Regions from separate parts of the Labrenzia sp. CP4 genome, predicted to be linked through region 1. Evidence: predicted binding sites of a transcription regulator. Region 1 holds the regulator's gene; each other region holds the start of a gene.
What was found. The regulator PhoB, encoded in region 1, activates phosphate uptake and scavenging genes when phosphate is short. The targets are predictions, from matches to a motif close to TGTCATNNANCTGTCAT.

Region 1 (3,316 bases):
GCCGGTTTCTTCTCTCCGAACTCGGCCATGCCGGCCCAGATCTACGAGTGGGCGAAACGTGCCGACCCGGCTTTCTATGAACGCGCTTGGGGCGGGATCATCGTGCTGCTGGTCTTCCTCATGACCATGAACATTATCGCTATCATCCTGCGCCGCAGGTTTGAACGCCGCTGGTAAGGATTGCTCCGATGAACGAGATGCCGAATTTTGAACAGGCGAAAACCATGACCGACAGCAAAATTTCCGCGAACAAGGTGCAGGTCTATTATGGCGATACCCACGCCATCAAGGACGTGGACATCGAGATCCAGCCGAGGTCCGTGACTGCCTTCATCGGTCCGTCCGGGTGTGGCAAGTCGACGTTCCTGCGGACGATCAACCGCATGAACGACACCATCGACATCTGCCGTGTGGAAGGGTCGATCAAGATCGACGGTGAGGACATCTACGATCCCAAGGTCGATCCCGTACAGCTGCGCGCCAAGGTCGGCATGGTGTTCCAGAAGCCGAACCCGTTTCCCAAGTCGATCTACGACAACATTGCCTACGGTCCGCGGATCCATGGTCTGGCCCGCAACAAGTCCGAGCTTGATGAAATCGTTGCCTCCAGCCTGCAGAAGGCCGGGCTTTGGGAAGAAGTCAAAAACCGTCTGGACGAGCCGGGCACCGGCATGTCGGGTGGTCAGCAGCAGCGTCTGTGCATTGCCCGCGCGATTGCCGTCAGCCCGGAAGTGATCCTGATGGACGAACCGTGCTCGGCGCTCGACCCCATCGCGACCGCGAAGGTGGAAGAGCTGATCGACGAACTGCGGGAAAACTTCACCATCGTGATCGTGACCCACTCGATGCAGCAGGCTGCCCGTGTGTCTCAGCGTACCGCGTTCTTCCACCTGGGTATTTTGGTTGAAGAAGGTCTGACGGAGGACATCTTTACCAATCCGAAGGACAAGCGTACGCAGGACTATATTACGGGCCGCTTCGGCTAAGCATTTTTTAGGTTTCTGAAGGGGACACAGGATGTCTGAACATACAGTCTCGGCTTACGATGACGAACTGACGGCCATGGCCGGCAAGGTTGCCGAAATGGGTGGTATTGCCGAAAAGGCTTTCGCCGATGCGGTGTCCGCGCTGGTGTCGCAGGATCTGGAGCTTGCCAAGGCGACGATCAAGGGCGATGTCCGGCTGGACAGCCTTTACAACGAACTTGAAGTGAAGCTGATCGAGCTGATCGTCCGCCGCCAGCCGATGGGGCAGGACCTGCGTGAAATCACCGCCGCAACGCGCATTGCCAATGACCTGGAGCGTGTTGGCGATCTTGCAAAGAACGTTGCCAAGCGCGTCATCGCCATCGACAGCGACTTGCAGTCGAAGAAGCTTGCGATCGGTGTGGAGCACATGACGGAACTCGCTCTTTCGCAGCTCAAGCAGGTGCTGGATGCCTACGCCCGGAAGGATGCGGAAGCCGCCCGCCGGGTTCAGGAAGCCGACGCCGAGGTCGACGCGATCTACACGTCGATCTTTCGCGAACTCCTGACCTACATGATGGAAGACCCGCGGGTCATTACCCAGTGCGTCCATCTCTTGTTCTGCGCAAAGAACATCGAGCGCATCGGCGATCACGCGACGAATATCGCCGAGAACGTCTACTACATGGTCACTGGCGAGCGTTTGCCGGAAGACCGGGCAAAGGTCGACGAAACAGGCGCGGTCTGACCCGCTGGTAATCGTCGGATTTGCAGAAGATCTTAACGGCCGGCGCTTCGGCGCCGGTTGCGGTAATTGGAGCGAGATGTATGCCGAAGGTGCTCATCGTTGAAGACGAAGAACCGCTCAGCCTTCTATTGAGATACAATTTGGAAGCGGAAGGGTACTCGGTCGAGTCCTGTGTCCGGGGTGACGAGGCGGAAATCCGCCTGCGGGAAAGCCTGCCGGACCTGTTGCTGCTCGACTGGATGCTGCCGGGCCTGTCCGGAATTGAACTGTGCCGCCGCCTGCGGGCGCGCGAGGATACCGAGCGCCTGCCGGTCATCATGCTGACGGCACGCGGTGAGGAAGCAGAGCGCATCCGCGGCCTGTCGACCGGTGCCGACGACTACGTGGTCAAGCCCTTCTCGGTACCGGAATTGATGGCCCGCGTGCGCGCCATCCTGCGCCGGGCAAGCCCGGAAGTGGTGTCCAGCATGTTGCGATCCGGCGATATCGAACTGGATCGCGAAACGCACCGCGTTCGCCGCAACACCAAGGAAATACACCTGGGGCCGACGGAATTCCGCCTGCTGGAATTCCTGATGACATCGCCTGGTCGTGTCTTCTCCCGCGAACAACTGCTGGATGGGGTCTGGGGTCACGATGTCTACGTGGACGAACGCACTGTCGATGTTCACGTCGGTCGCTTGCGCAAGGCTCTGAACAAGGGCAAGGCGAAGGATCCTATCCGTACCGTCCGTGGTGCCGGATACGCCTTCAATGACCAGTTCACCTCTGCCACCGCCTGAGGGCAACTTGCAGAATGGAATTAAGGAGCCCGCTTTCAAGCGGGCTTTTTGTTTCTCAGCGGTTTTGTGCCTTTCGCGGAGCAAGGTTCTCTTCTGCGACTACCCCATCAGTTGTGTCGGTGTCGGGGCTGATCCTGCGGTCCCTGTCGTGGCGGAGCGGTCAAACAAGGTTTGATTTGATGGGGCGGAAACGGCATGGATCGGTGCCGTGATTAAGCTGTGGGAGGTCATTGGTCGGGGTCGGACATCTGGTCAATGGAAGGCCCAAACAAAAAAGCCCGCCAAATTGGCGGGCTTTCTCATGAACTGCTTCGGTGCGAGACTATCAGCCTGCCTGAGCCATCGTCTTGCGGTCGCGGCGGCGGTCGGCGACCGGCTGATACGCGATCTTGCAGTGATGAGCGCAGTAGGGGACGCCGGCATCGGACTGGCGGCCGCAGAAGTAGAAGTCGTCGGTTGCCGGGTCGCCAATCGGCCATTTGCAGGTCCGCTCGGTCAGCGTCAGGATGGTAGCCCGCTGCGAGATCGGAACGAGCTCCGCAATCGGCTCTACGCGCGGCTTGGCAGCCACCACTGGAGCCGGCGAGATGTCTGCTTTCAGGGCCGTTGCGCCGATCGACTGCGGATGTGACGTCGTCGGTTTCTTCGGCGCTGCACCCGTTGCAGGAGCTGCGGTGCGCGGCCGGCGCGGCTTGGCGCTTGAAGAGGTGGACTTGGCGCGGCCGGACAGGCCAAGGCGGTGCACCTTGCCGATCACGGCGTTACGGGTAACACCACCCAGTTCGCCTGCGATCTGGCTTGCGCTCAAGCCGCCGCCCCAA
Region 2 (3,316 bases), 1.4 Mb from region 1:
CCATTCTTCTTCTCTCCTGAAAGGCCTGAAAACGGATGCCGCTTACGCGGCAAGGCTGGTTGTCTGATCGACACCGAGCATCAGATTGAGGTTCTGGACCGCAGCACCGGACGCGCCCTTGCCCAGGTTGTCGTAGACGGCAACGATCGCAGCCTGCGCCCTGGCGTCATTTGCAAAGACGTGCAGATGCAGCTTGTTGGTGTCGTTGAGCGCCTGCGGGTTGAGGCTGTCGGATTTTTCGAGCGCTTCCAGCGGCGCGACCTCGACAAAACCGCCGGGTGCCGAAGCGAAATGATCGGCGATCGCCGCATGCAGCTGCTCGCCCGTCGGCACCTTGGCGAGGCCTGCCAGGTTCAACGGAACCACCGTCAGCATGCCCTTGTAGAAATCTCCGACAGTCGGAGTGAACAGTGGAGCTGCGTCGAGCAGGCCGTATTCCGTCATTTCCGGAAGATGCTTGTGATTGAACCCGAGCGCATAGGGCGCAAACGAATTTGCGCTGGTTCCGGCGGCTTCGTAATCGGCAATCATGCCCTTGCCACCACCGGAATACCCGGAGATGCCGAAATAGGTCAGGTTGAAGTCCGTCGGCAGCAGCTCCGCGGCAATCAGCGGACGAACCGCCGCGATCAGGCCTTGCGGCCAGCAGCCCGGATTGGCAACGCGCATGGCTGCGGCGATGATGTCGGCCTGGTCGAGGTCCATTTCGGCAAAACCGTAGGCCCAGCCCTCGGCAACCCGGTGGGCGCTGGAAGCATCAATCACACGGGTGGTGTCGTTCTCGATCAGGGCAACGCTTTCCTTGGCCGCCGCATCCGGCAGGCAAAGAATGGCAATATCGGCCTTGTTGAGGTAGTCGGCCCGGGCAGCCGGATCCTTCCGGCTTTCGTCCGGAATGGAGATCAGCTCAAGGTCGCGGCGCATGGCAAGGCGCTCGCGGATCTGCAGACCCGTCGTACCGGCTTCACCATCAATAAACACGCGCGCAACCATCGCCCGTTCCTCTCCCTCTCATGATCGCCGCCAGTTTCGAACCCCAGGGCCCGAAAGCCGTCAGGCAGATCGGTGCAAAATCGAAAGCGTCATACACCCAATCGCGCGGCTTGTCACCGCCGCGCGACGCTCCGTTATCTCAACGGGCCCTTGAGTGATACTCATCATTCGGGCGCATGTCGGACGCCGCAGCCACCCTGTTTGACATGTTGAAGAAGCCCGTTACCGAGGCGATGTCCCAGATGTCGCGATCCGTAAACCCGACATCGCGCAGGGCTTGCCGGTCGCTTTCCACGATTTCCGCCGGCTTCTCCGTCAACTTGACGGCGAAGTCGAGCATCGCCCGCTGCTTTGGCGAAAGGTCCGCAACGCGGTAGTTCATCACCATCAGTTCACCCAGCACGGGGTCCCCGGAAAGCTCGCGCACCGCAGCACCATGAGCCGTAAGACAATAAAAACAGCGGTTGACCGCTGATACCGCAACGGCAATCATCTCTCTCTCGAGCTTGGAGAGTGTACATTCGCCCAGCATGAGGTCGTTGTACATGTCGGTGAAGGCGCGCAGCTTCGTTTCGTCGAACGCATATGCCTTGAGGACGTTGGGAACGAGACCCAGCTTCTCTTGGCACAAGTCGAAATAAGCCTGTGTCTTTTCACTCAATGTTACATTTGAATCGATTTGCAAGGCCGTGACTTTACTTGACAATTTGCTCCTCCCGTCATGAAACCGTTTATGTCGCTGAAATATGAACTTAAGTCTTAGAACGAGCGAGCGACAGAGCCAAACCATACGATCGCCTAAGGGGATGGAAAATGCCGGACAAACACGACGTCGAGAAACTCAAACTCATCGACGCGGTCCAAGCAACCTTGAATCAGGAAGATCCGGCTCTCGCCGAGTTTTCCCGCGCCTTTTATGACCGGGGCGCAGCGGAAGACCTGGTGGCCTACACCGCGGAAGAGCTGACCGGCTTTGCCCGGGACGCCTGGCAGGATTTCCAGAACCACGAACTCGGCACGCATCGTGTCAGCATCGCCGATCCGGCGTTCAAGGCCCAGGGCAGCAAGGTCAAGGGCGTCTCGATTATCGAGATCGTCAACGACAACATGCCCTTCCTGGTCGATTCCGTCATGGACGAGCTGCAGGAAAGCAAGATCGAAGTGCATCTGGTCCTGCACCCGATCTTCATCGTGGAACGGGATGACAACGGCAAACTGACAAGCGCCACGGCCCGCAAGAAACCACCGAAGCGGACCGACCGGCAGGAAAGCCTCATCCATATCCACGTGACACGGATTGATTCGCCCGAAGCCCGCGCAGCCCTCAAGGCACGGCTCGACAAGGTTCTGTCCGATGTCCGCGCCGTCGTGTCGGACTTCAAGCCGATGCAGGAACGCCTGGCGGAGGCCATCGACACCTACAAGACCACGCAAATCCCCGGCAGCAGCGACGAGTTGTGGGAGGCAATCCACTTCCTGGAGTGGATGGAGAACGACAACTTCATTTTCCTCGGCATGCGCGAATACATGTTCGAAGGCGGCGTCGAGGAGGGCGAGCTTTCCCCCCATGAGGGCACGGGCCTCGGCCTCTTGTCCGACCCGGATGTGCGCGTTCTCCGCCGCGGCACGGAGTTCGTGCAGATCACGCCGGAAATTCGCGAGTTCCTGAAGAAACCCGAACCGCTGATCATTGCCAAGGCCAACGTGAAGAGCACCGTGCACCGGCGCGTGCACATGGATTACGTCGGCGCCAAGCTCTATGACGACGAAGGCAACATGAACGGCGAGCTGCGCATCGTCGGCCTGTTCGCCTCGACCGCCTATACCGAACCGACCAGCACCATCCCGTTCCTGCGCCGCAAGGTTGCCAGCGTTCTGGCCCGCGCCGGCTACGGGTCGGAAAGCCATTCCGGTCGCGCCCTCCGCAACGTTCTGGAAGCTTTCCCGCGTGACGAGCTGTTCCAGATCGAACGGGAGCGCCTGTTCGACTTTTCCATCGCCATCCTGCAGCTGGACGAGCGCCCGCGCATTCGCGTGCTGTCCCGCCCGGACAAATTCGACCGCTATGTCTCCATTCTGGTCTTCGTCCCGCGTGACCGCTATTCCACCGAAGTTCGCCTGAACGTCGGCACCTATCTGGCCTCGGTCTATGAAGGACGCGTGTCGGCCTGGTACGTTACCTATCCAGAAGGTCCGCTGGCGCGGGTTCACTACATCATCGGCCGCGATCGCGGGGAAACGCCGACGCCCCAGCAGGAAGAGCTGGAGGCCGCCGTTGCCGACATGGTGCGCACCTGGTCCGACAGCGTGCGCGACGCGCTCA
Region 3 (3,316 bases), 2.2 Mb from region 1:
CGCTGACGCCGCAGCGTTCTGCGCCACAAGTTTTTCCAGGCGTCATCCCGGGAGACGCGAAGTGCCGCCCGAGATGACGATGGTCGGGTCGTCGGGTGGAACCCGGATCAGCCGGTTTCCTCCCTCGCTCTGAAAAGTCAGCCGCCGCGGCGCTGTTTCTTCAGCCAGTCGCGCATTTCGACGATCCACTGGTAACGGTCGTGATCAACCTCGATCCACGCTTCCTGGGTGCTGTCTTCGCCGCCGGTCATTTCGATGAAGGCCAGCGTATCCTTTTCCGGGATTTCCATGACTGCGGTGCGCATGGCATCGATCAGGCCCTTAGGCAGGTTGCTGCGGGCGGCCAGCGGACCGGAAGTGATTTCCGGTGATTTCCAGATGGTGCAGATCGAGTCCTTCTCGATCATGCCTTTGGTGACCATGCGCTGCGGAATGCCGTCTTCCTCGTTGGTGATGTAGGTAGCGGCAGCGTCATACTGCTTGTTGTAGACACCAAGCACACCGGTTTCATGGGCCCCGGAGAAGGGAATGGCACCGAAATAGGTTTTCGGCTCGTAGCCCTGTTTGCTGAGGTTGAAGTATGGCACCGCATAACCGGACGTGCTGTCCGGGTCGGCAAATGCCAGTGTCTTGCCTTTCAGGTCCTCAAGGGTCTTGTAGCCGCTGTCGCAACGCACGGCGACGACCGAGAAATAACCGGTGGAACCGTCCTTCTGCAGGCGGGAGACAAGTGGAACGACACCGCCGTTGGTTTCCGTGTAGGCAGCGGCATAGGAAGACGAACCGAAGAAGGCGAATTCGATCTGGTCGGCCGCCATGGCCTGGATCACGCCGTCATAGGATCCGGCGGTGAAGATTTCGACATCAACGCCGAGTTCGTTCTCCAGGTACTTTTCGAAAGGCGTGTAACGGGCGATCCGGTCTTTTTCGTTTTCACCGGAAAGAATGCCGAACTTGACTGTCTTGTACTGGTCCTTCCAGCTGTCCGCCACGGCCGGGGAGGCTGCAAGAACGGCAGCGGAAACGGCTGCTGCAAAAATGGCCTTCATCTCAAGTCTCCTTTGGTGCCGGCAGATCCGGCGATTTGCGCGGCAAAGGCCGCTTCAAGAGCGAGAGCGGATGATCCGCTTCGCGAAGGTCAGGCCCCGACAGCCTTCATCGGCGGCCGGGAAGTGGTTGTCGAAAGGGAGGTGGAGGTGACTGCTTCGTTGATGTCACCGGAAAGATCGTCGGATCCGTAAATCTGCCGAACCCTTTCACTAGTCAGGGCGTCCGGCGTGCCGTCGAACTGAACCCGCCCGTCCTTCATTGCGATGATCCGGTCGCAGTAGGCACGGGCAGTGTCGAGCGTGTGCAGGTTGACCAGCACCGTAAGACCGTCCGTCCGGTTGATTTCGCGCAAGGCGTCCATCACACGGCTGGCGTTGGCCGGATCAAGTGAAGCAATCGGTTCGTCGGCCAGCATGATGCGCGGGTTCTGCACCAGCGCCTTGGCGATGGCGACGCGCTGCTGCTGTCCGCCGGAAAGGGTTCCCGCGCGTTGCAGCGCCTGGGGCACAAGGTCCAGCCGGTCCAGGGCTTCGATAGCGCGGGCGCGATCCTCGTCAGTGAAGGATCGTGTCATGGAGCGCAGGAACCCTGTGTGGGCGATGCGGCCAACCATGACATTGGTCAGCACATCCATGCGCTCGACGAGATTGAACTGCTGAAAGATCATGGCGCAGGACGCGCGCCAAAGGCGCAGATCGCGACCCTTCAGGGCCGTGATGTTCTTTCCCTCGTTGAGGATCGTCCCCCGGCTGGGGTCGGCCAGCCGGTTGATCATGCGCAGGAACGTGGACTTGCCGGCACCGGACCGGCCGATCACGCCGACCATCTGTCCCTTGGGAATGGCAAGGGAGACACTGTCCACCGCGGTCAGGTCTCCAAAGACTTTAGATAATTGCTCAATGACCAGCATCGGGCCCTCCGAAAAACGGAGAGCGAACTAGCAGACATGTGCCGAGAACAGATGTCTATACGATTATACTTTTATGAAGTTTTACGACAGAGGCATTGAGAAAATTTGCCGGAAAACAAATAAGATCAAGATTTGTCTGGAAGTTCGAAGTTAAAGAAATTTTCTGCTTCGTAGATCCATCTTTCTCTGATGTAAATTTCGTAAAATTTACATAATACGGTCACGTTCCGCGGCGCGCGTGTCGTTACGCTCCTGTTGCCTTGCCGGCTTTGTTTCGGCTGTCTGAGGAGTTCCTGTCATGCGCTTTTTGAAATCCGCCGCACTCGCGGCTGCCGTTCTTGCCGTTTCCCTGTCTTCTTCCCTGGCCGACACGTTCAAACTGGCCGTTACCGACGTGGAGGGCCTGGAGCGGCTGCAGGTTGAATGGGGGCCGTTCAAGAACGCCCTTGAAAATGCAACAGACCACACCTTCGAGTTTTTCCCGGTTACCAGCCGGACCGCAGCGGCTGAAGCCTTGCGCGCCCAACGCGTCGACTTTGTCGTAACCGGTCCTGCCGAGTACATCGTGATCAACAAACTGACCGAAGCCCGTCCGCTTATAGGTCTTGGCCGCCCGGATTACTTCTGTGCCGTCGTCGTACGAGCCGACAGCGGTTTCACGCGGCCGGCCGATCTCAAGGGCAAGAAGGTGGCCTTCGGTGATATCGGTTCCACTTCTAACATGCTGTGCCCGATGCAGCTGATGGCCGATTATGGCGTCGATCCGGTCAAGGACATCGAGAAGCTGCATACTTCGCGCAACATTGCGCATGAAGCCTTGAAGAAGGGTGATGTTGCCGCCATCGGGATCAATCACAATTCGTGGATTGGCACCCGCAACAAGGATGATAGCGTCCCGAACGGCTTTTTCCGGGTAATCGCCCGTTCCGGCGATCTGCCGAACGACATGATCATGGCCGGAGCCCATGTCGATCCCGCGACAGCGCAGAGCCTGCGTCAGGCGATCCTCGACAACAAGAAATCGATCATCGCCGCGATCCTGCAGCACGAGGAAAACGACAAGTATTCGGGCATGGATCTGGTGGCGATCGAAGATGGTGCCTATGACCTGGTGCGGTCCATGTACACCACCGCCGGTTTCCCGCAATACGACAAGTTCATCGGCGAATAATGGCGCAGCCTCTGCTCCAGTCCGCCGGCGCAATCGCGCCGGCGGTCCCAGCCCGACAGCCCGTGACGGAGACGCCGTGTGACCTGAAGGTCGAAGGCCTTTGCAAGACTTTCGGCAAGGACCGGAGCGTGCTGCGCGAAGTTTCCTTCTCCGTGGGCCGTGAGGAAGCTGTTGCCTTGATCGGT
Region 4 (3,316 bases), 2.6 Mb from region 1:
AGGATCGTCCACGGTGTTCACGGTTATCACAAGGGTGCGGCACGGGAAGACCTGGAAACGCGACTTCAAAACGAGATCGAAGGCCACCGGGAAACGATCGCAAGGTTCGAAACGCTGCCGAAGATCAGCTTCAACGCCGACAGCGAATTCGACCGCGCCGGCACCCTTAGCCCGGGCGCGCCATCTTACAGCCACTTCATCCGGCAAGACCCCTGATTTGCGGCAACCGGAAAAGACGAGACCGGATTTGTCCGCCTCCAATCCTCTTTTTCCTGTATCTGCCGGATGACGCTACCGCTTTTTCGGATAGAATACCGTTCATCCTATATTGGCCCAGCGGGGATTCGATGCGCCTCCTTTCTGCATTCGTCTTTGGTTTTGTTCTTCTGTCCGCACCTTCTGCCTGGAGTGCAAGCTGCGGCAATGGACCGGGTGGTTTTGAAGCCTGGAAACAGTCGTTCATTGCAAATTCCCAAAGCTACGGCCTCAAGAAAAGGGTCGTTGAACCGTCGTTGAAAAACGTGAAGTACAACAAGAAGGTGGTCTCGCTCGACCGGAACCAGAAATCCTTCAAGCTCAGCTTCAACCAGTTCTATGCCAAGCGGGTCAACAACGCGATGATCCGGCGTGGCAAGCAGCTCGGCAAGACCTACGCCCGCATCTTCCGTGGCATCGAAAAGAAATACGGCGTTCCCGCACCTGTACTTCTGGCGATCTGGGGGCTTGAAACCAACTACGGCAGCTTCTCCGGCAACATGCCGGTCCTGCAATCCCTTGCCACGCTGGCCTATGATTGCCGCCGGTCCGATTTCTTCACCGCCGAACTGGTCGCCGCACTCAAGATCGTGCAGGGCCGTGACATGCAGCCGGCCGAAATGAAAGGTGCCTGGGCCGGCGAACTCGGCCAGACCCAGTTTCTCGCCACCAGCTATGTCCGTTATGCGGTCGATTATGATCGCGACGGCCGCAAGGACCTGATCCGCTCCATTCCGGATGTGCTAGCTTCCACCGCAAATTATCTTGCCCAGAAAGGCTGGCGCCGCGGCCAGGGCTGGGGCCCGGGCACTGCCAATTACAACGTTCTCAAGCAATGGAACAAGGCCAGTGTCTACGTGGAAACGATCTCGGTCATGGCTGGCCAGATCAGCGAGTAGACCCAGCTCGACGGTCCATAAACCTGCTTGACAAAACTGACGATCCGGGCAGCAATTTGCGTCATACGGTTGTAATCCTTGCGGATCAAAACCGTGTGCCGCGGAAACATGCCGCCCGGCGGGCACCGGCAGCTATCGGTCCGGCACGCACTGTTCCGCAAGGCTAAGCGACACCAATCGCCGAGCGACCGAACAGGAGCCATTTCATGTCCAGTATCAAAGACTTTTCGATTTCACGGCGCACCCTTTTGATGGGCGCAGCGGCAACTGGCTTCACGGCAGCTCTGCACCCCTATTCGGTTCTGGCCAAGGAAGGTACGGCTCACCTTCGCCTGATGGAGACCACTGACCTCCATGTCCATGTTTTCCCTTACGACTATTACAGCGACAAACCTGTCGACACCGCCGGTCTCGCCCGGACAGCCACACTGATCCGCGATATCCGGAACGAGGCGACAAACTCGGTTCTGGTCGACAATGGCGACTTTCTGCAAGGCAACCCGATGGGGGACTATGTCGCCTATGAACGCGGCATGAGCGAAGGCGACCTGCACCCAGTCATCAAGGGCATGAACGTCCTTGAATTCGACGCGGCAACACTCGGCAACCACGAATTCAACTACGGTCTGGACTTCATGATGAAGGTGCTGGCCGGTGCCAATTTCCCCGTCGTCTGCGCAAATCTTGTCAAGGGCAGCATGCTGGCCGGCAACCCACGAGACGACGCCCTTTTCCTGAAGCCCTATGTGATCGTTGAAAAACAGGTCACCGACGGTGCCGGCAAGTCCTATCCGATCAAGATCGGCTTCATCGGCTTCGTGCCACCGCAGATCATGAACTGGGACCGCCGCCACCTGGAAGGCAACGCCAATGCACGTGACATTATCGAAACCGCCAAGGCCTTCGTCCCGGAAATGCGCGAACAGGGCTGCGACCTGGTAATCGCCCTCTCCCACTCGGGGATTGACGCCAACGATTATTCCGAAGGCATGGAAAACGCCTCCCTGCACCTTGCCGGCGTGGACGGGATCGACGCCGTCTTTACCGGTCACCAGCATCTGGTCTTCCCCGGTCCCCAGTATGAGGGACTGCCGGGTATCGACAGCGAGAAAGGCACGTTGTTCGGCAAGCCTGCCGCGATGGGCGGTTTCTGGGGCTCGCATCTGGGCGTCATCGACCTGATGATCGAGCGCGACGGCGACGGCTGGCGTGTCGCCAATTTCATGACCGAAGCACGCCCGATCTACGAAAAAGAAGGTCGAACCGTGACACCGCTGGTGGAGAGCCAGCAGGATGTACTCGATGCGGTGAAGGAAGATCACGAGGCAACCCTTGCCTATGTCCGCCGCCCCGTCGGCAAGACGTCGGCACCCTTGCATTCCTATTTCGCCCTCGTGGCCGACGACCCGAGCGTCCAGATCGTTTCAAAGGCGCAGATCTGGTACATCGAACAGATGCTGAAGGGTACGGAATGGGAAGGCCTGCCGGTTCTTTCCGCAGCAGCGCCTTTCAAGGCCGGCGGTCGTGGCGGCCCGGACTACTACACCGACGTTCCGGTCGGCGATGTCGCCATCAAGAACGTGGCCGATCTCTACCTGTATCCGAACACCATTCGCGCGGTCGCCATCAAGGGCAGCACGGTGAAGGAATGGCTGGAACGTTCAGCCGGAATTTTCCAGGAAGTCGAGCCGGGCAAGGCCGACCAGACACTGATCAACCCGGAGTTTCCAAGCTATAATTTCGATGTGATCGACGGTGTCACCTACCAGATAGACCTGAGCCAGCCATCGAAATACGACGCGAAAGGCGAAGTCCTCAATCCGGACGCCAGCCGCATCGTGAACCTGGAGTTCAACGGCGCACCCCTCGACCCTGAAGCAACCTTCGTGGTCGCGACCAACAATTACCGTGCAGGTGGCGGCGGCAATTTCCCCGGCATCAGCGACGACGTTGTCGTTTTCATCGGCCCGGACACCAATCGCGACGTCCTGGTGCGCTACATTGTCGAACAGGGCACGATCAACCCGTCGGCAGATGCCAACTGGTCGTTCAAACCGATGCCGGATACCAGCGTCCTGTTCGAAACCGGCCCGGGTGGCACGGAACACGCCGCCTCGGTGGAAGGGGTCAAGATTGAACCGGCAGGTGACGGCGCAGACGGC

Region 2: the regulator PhoB is predicted to act here: its motif matches at 1,711-1,727, upstream of ACP90_RS01340 (NAD-glutamate dehydrogenase).
Region 3: the regulator PhoB is predicted to act here: its motif matches at 2,023-2,039, upstream of phnC (phosphonate ABC transporter ATP-binding protein).
Region 4: the regulator PhoB is predicted to act here: its motif matches at 1,214-1,230, upstream of ACP90_RS10340 (bifunctional 2',3'-cyclic-nucleotide 2'-phosphodiesterase/3'-nucleotidase).

The regions. Positions count from the first base shown of each region.
Region 1 is NZ_CP011927.1:4,785,449-4,788,764, reverse strand. It holds gene pstA (phosphate ABC transporter permease PstA) at 1-177, shown strand, start outside; gene pstB (phosphate ABC transporter ATP-binding protein PstB) at 225-986, shown strand; gene phoU (phosphate signaling complex protein PhoU) at 1,018-1,713, shown strand; gene phoB (phosphate regulon transcriptional regulator PhoB) at 1,794-2,495, shown strand; gene ACP90_RS21915 (GcrA family cell cycle regulator) at 2,821-3,316, opposite strand, start outside.
Region 2 is NZ_CP011927.1:282,032-285,347, reverse strand. It holds gene leuD (3-isopropylmalate dehydratase small subunit) at 1-4, opposite strand, end outside; gene argC (N-acetyl-gamma-glutamyl-phosphate reductase) at 43-993, opposite strand; gene ACP90_RS01345 (peroxidase-related enzyme) at 1,133-1,699, opposite strand; gene ACP90_RS01340 (NAD-glutamate dehydrogenase) at 1,807-3,316, shown strand, end outside.
Region 3 is NZ_CP011927.1:2,592,772-2,596,087, forward strand. It holds gene phnD (phosphonate ABC transporter substrate-binding protein) at 138-1,049, opposite strand; gene phnC (phosphonate ABC transporter ATP-binding protein) at 1,139-1,960, opposite strand; gene ACP90_RS12060 (PhnD/SsuA/transferrin family substrate-binding protein) at 2,259-3,131, shown strand; gene phnC (phosphonate ABC transporter ATP-binding protein) at 3,194-3,316, shown strand, end outside.
Region 4 is NZ_CP011927.1:2,228,454-2,231,769, reverse strand. It holds gene ACP90_RS10350 (NAD(P)H-dependent oxidoreductase) at 1-216, shown strand, start outside; gene ACP90_RS10345 (lytic murein transglycosylase) at 348-1,154, shown strand; gene ACP90_RS10340 (bifunctional 2',3'-cyclic-nucleotide 2'-phosphodiesterase/3'-nucleotidase) at 1,361-3,316, shown strand, end outside.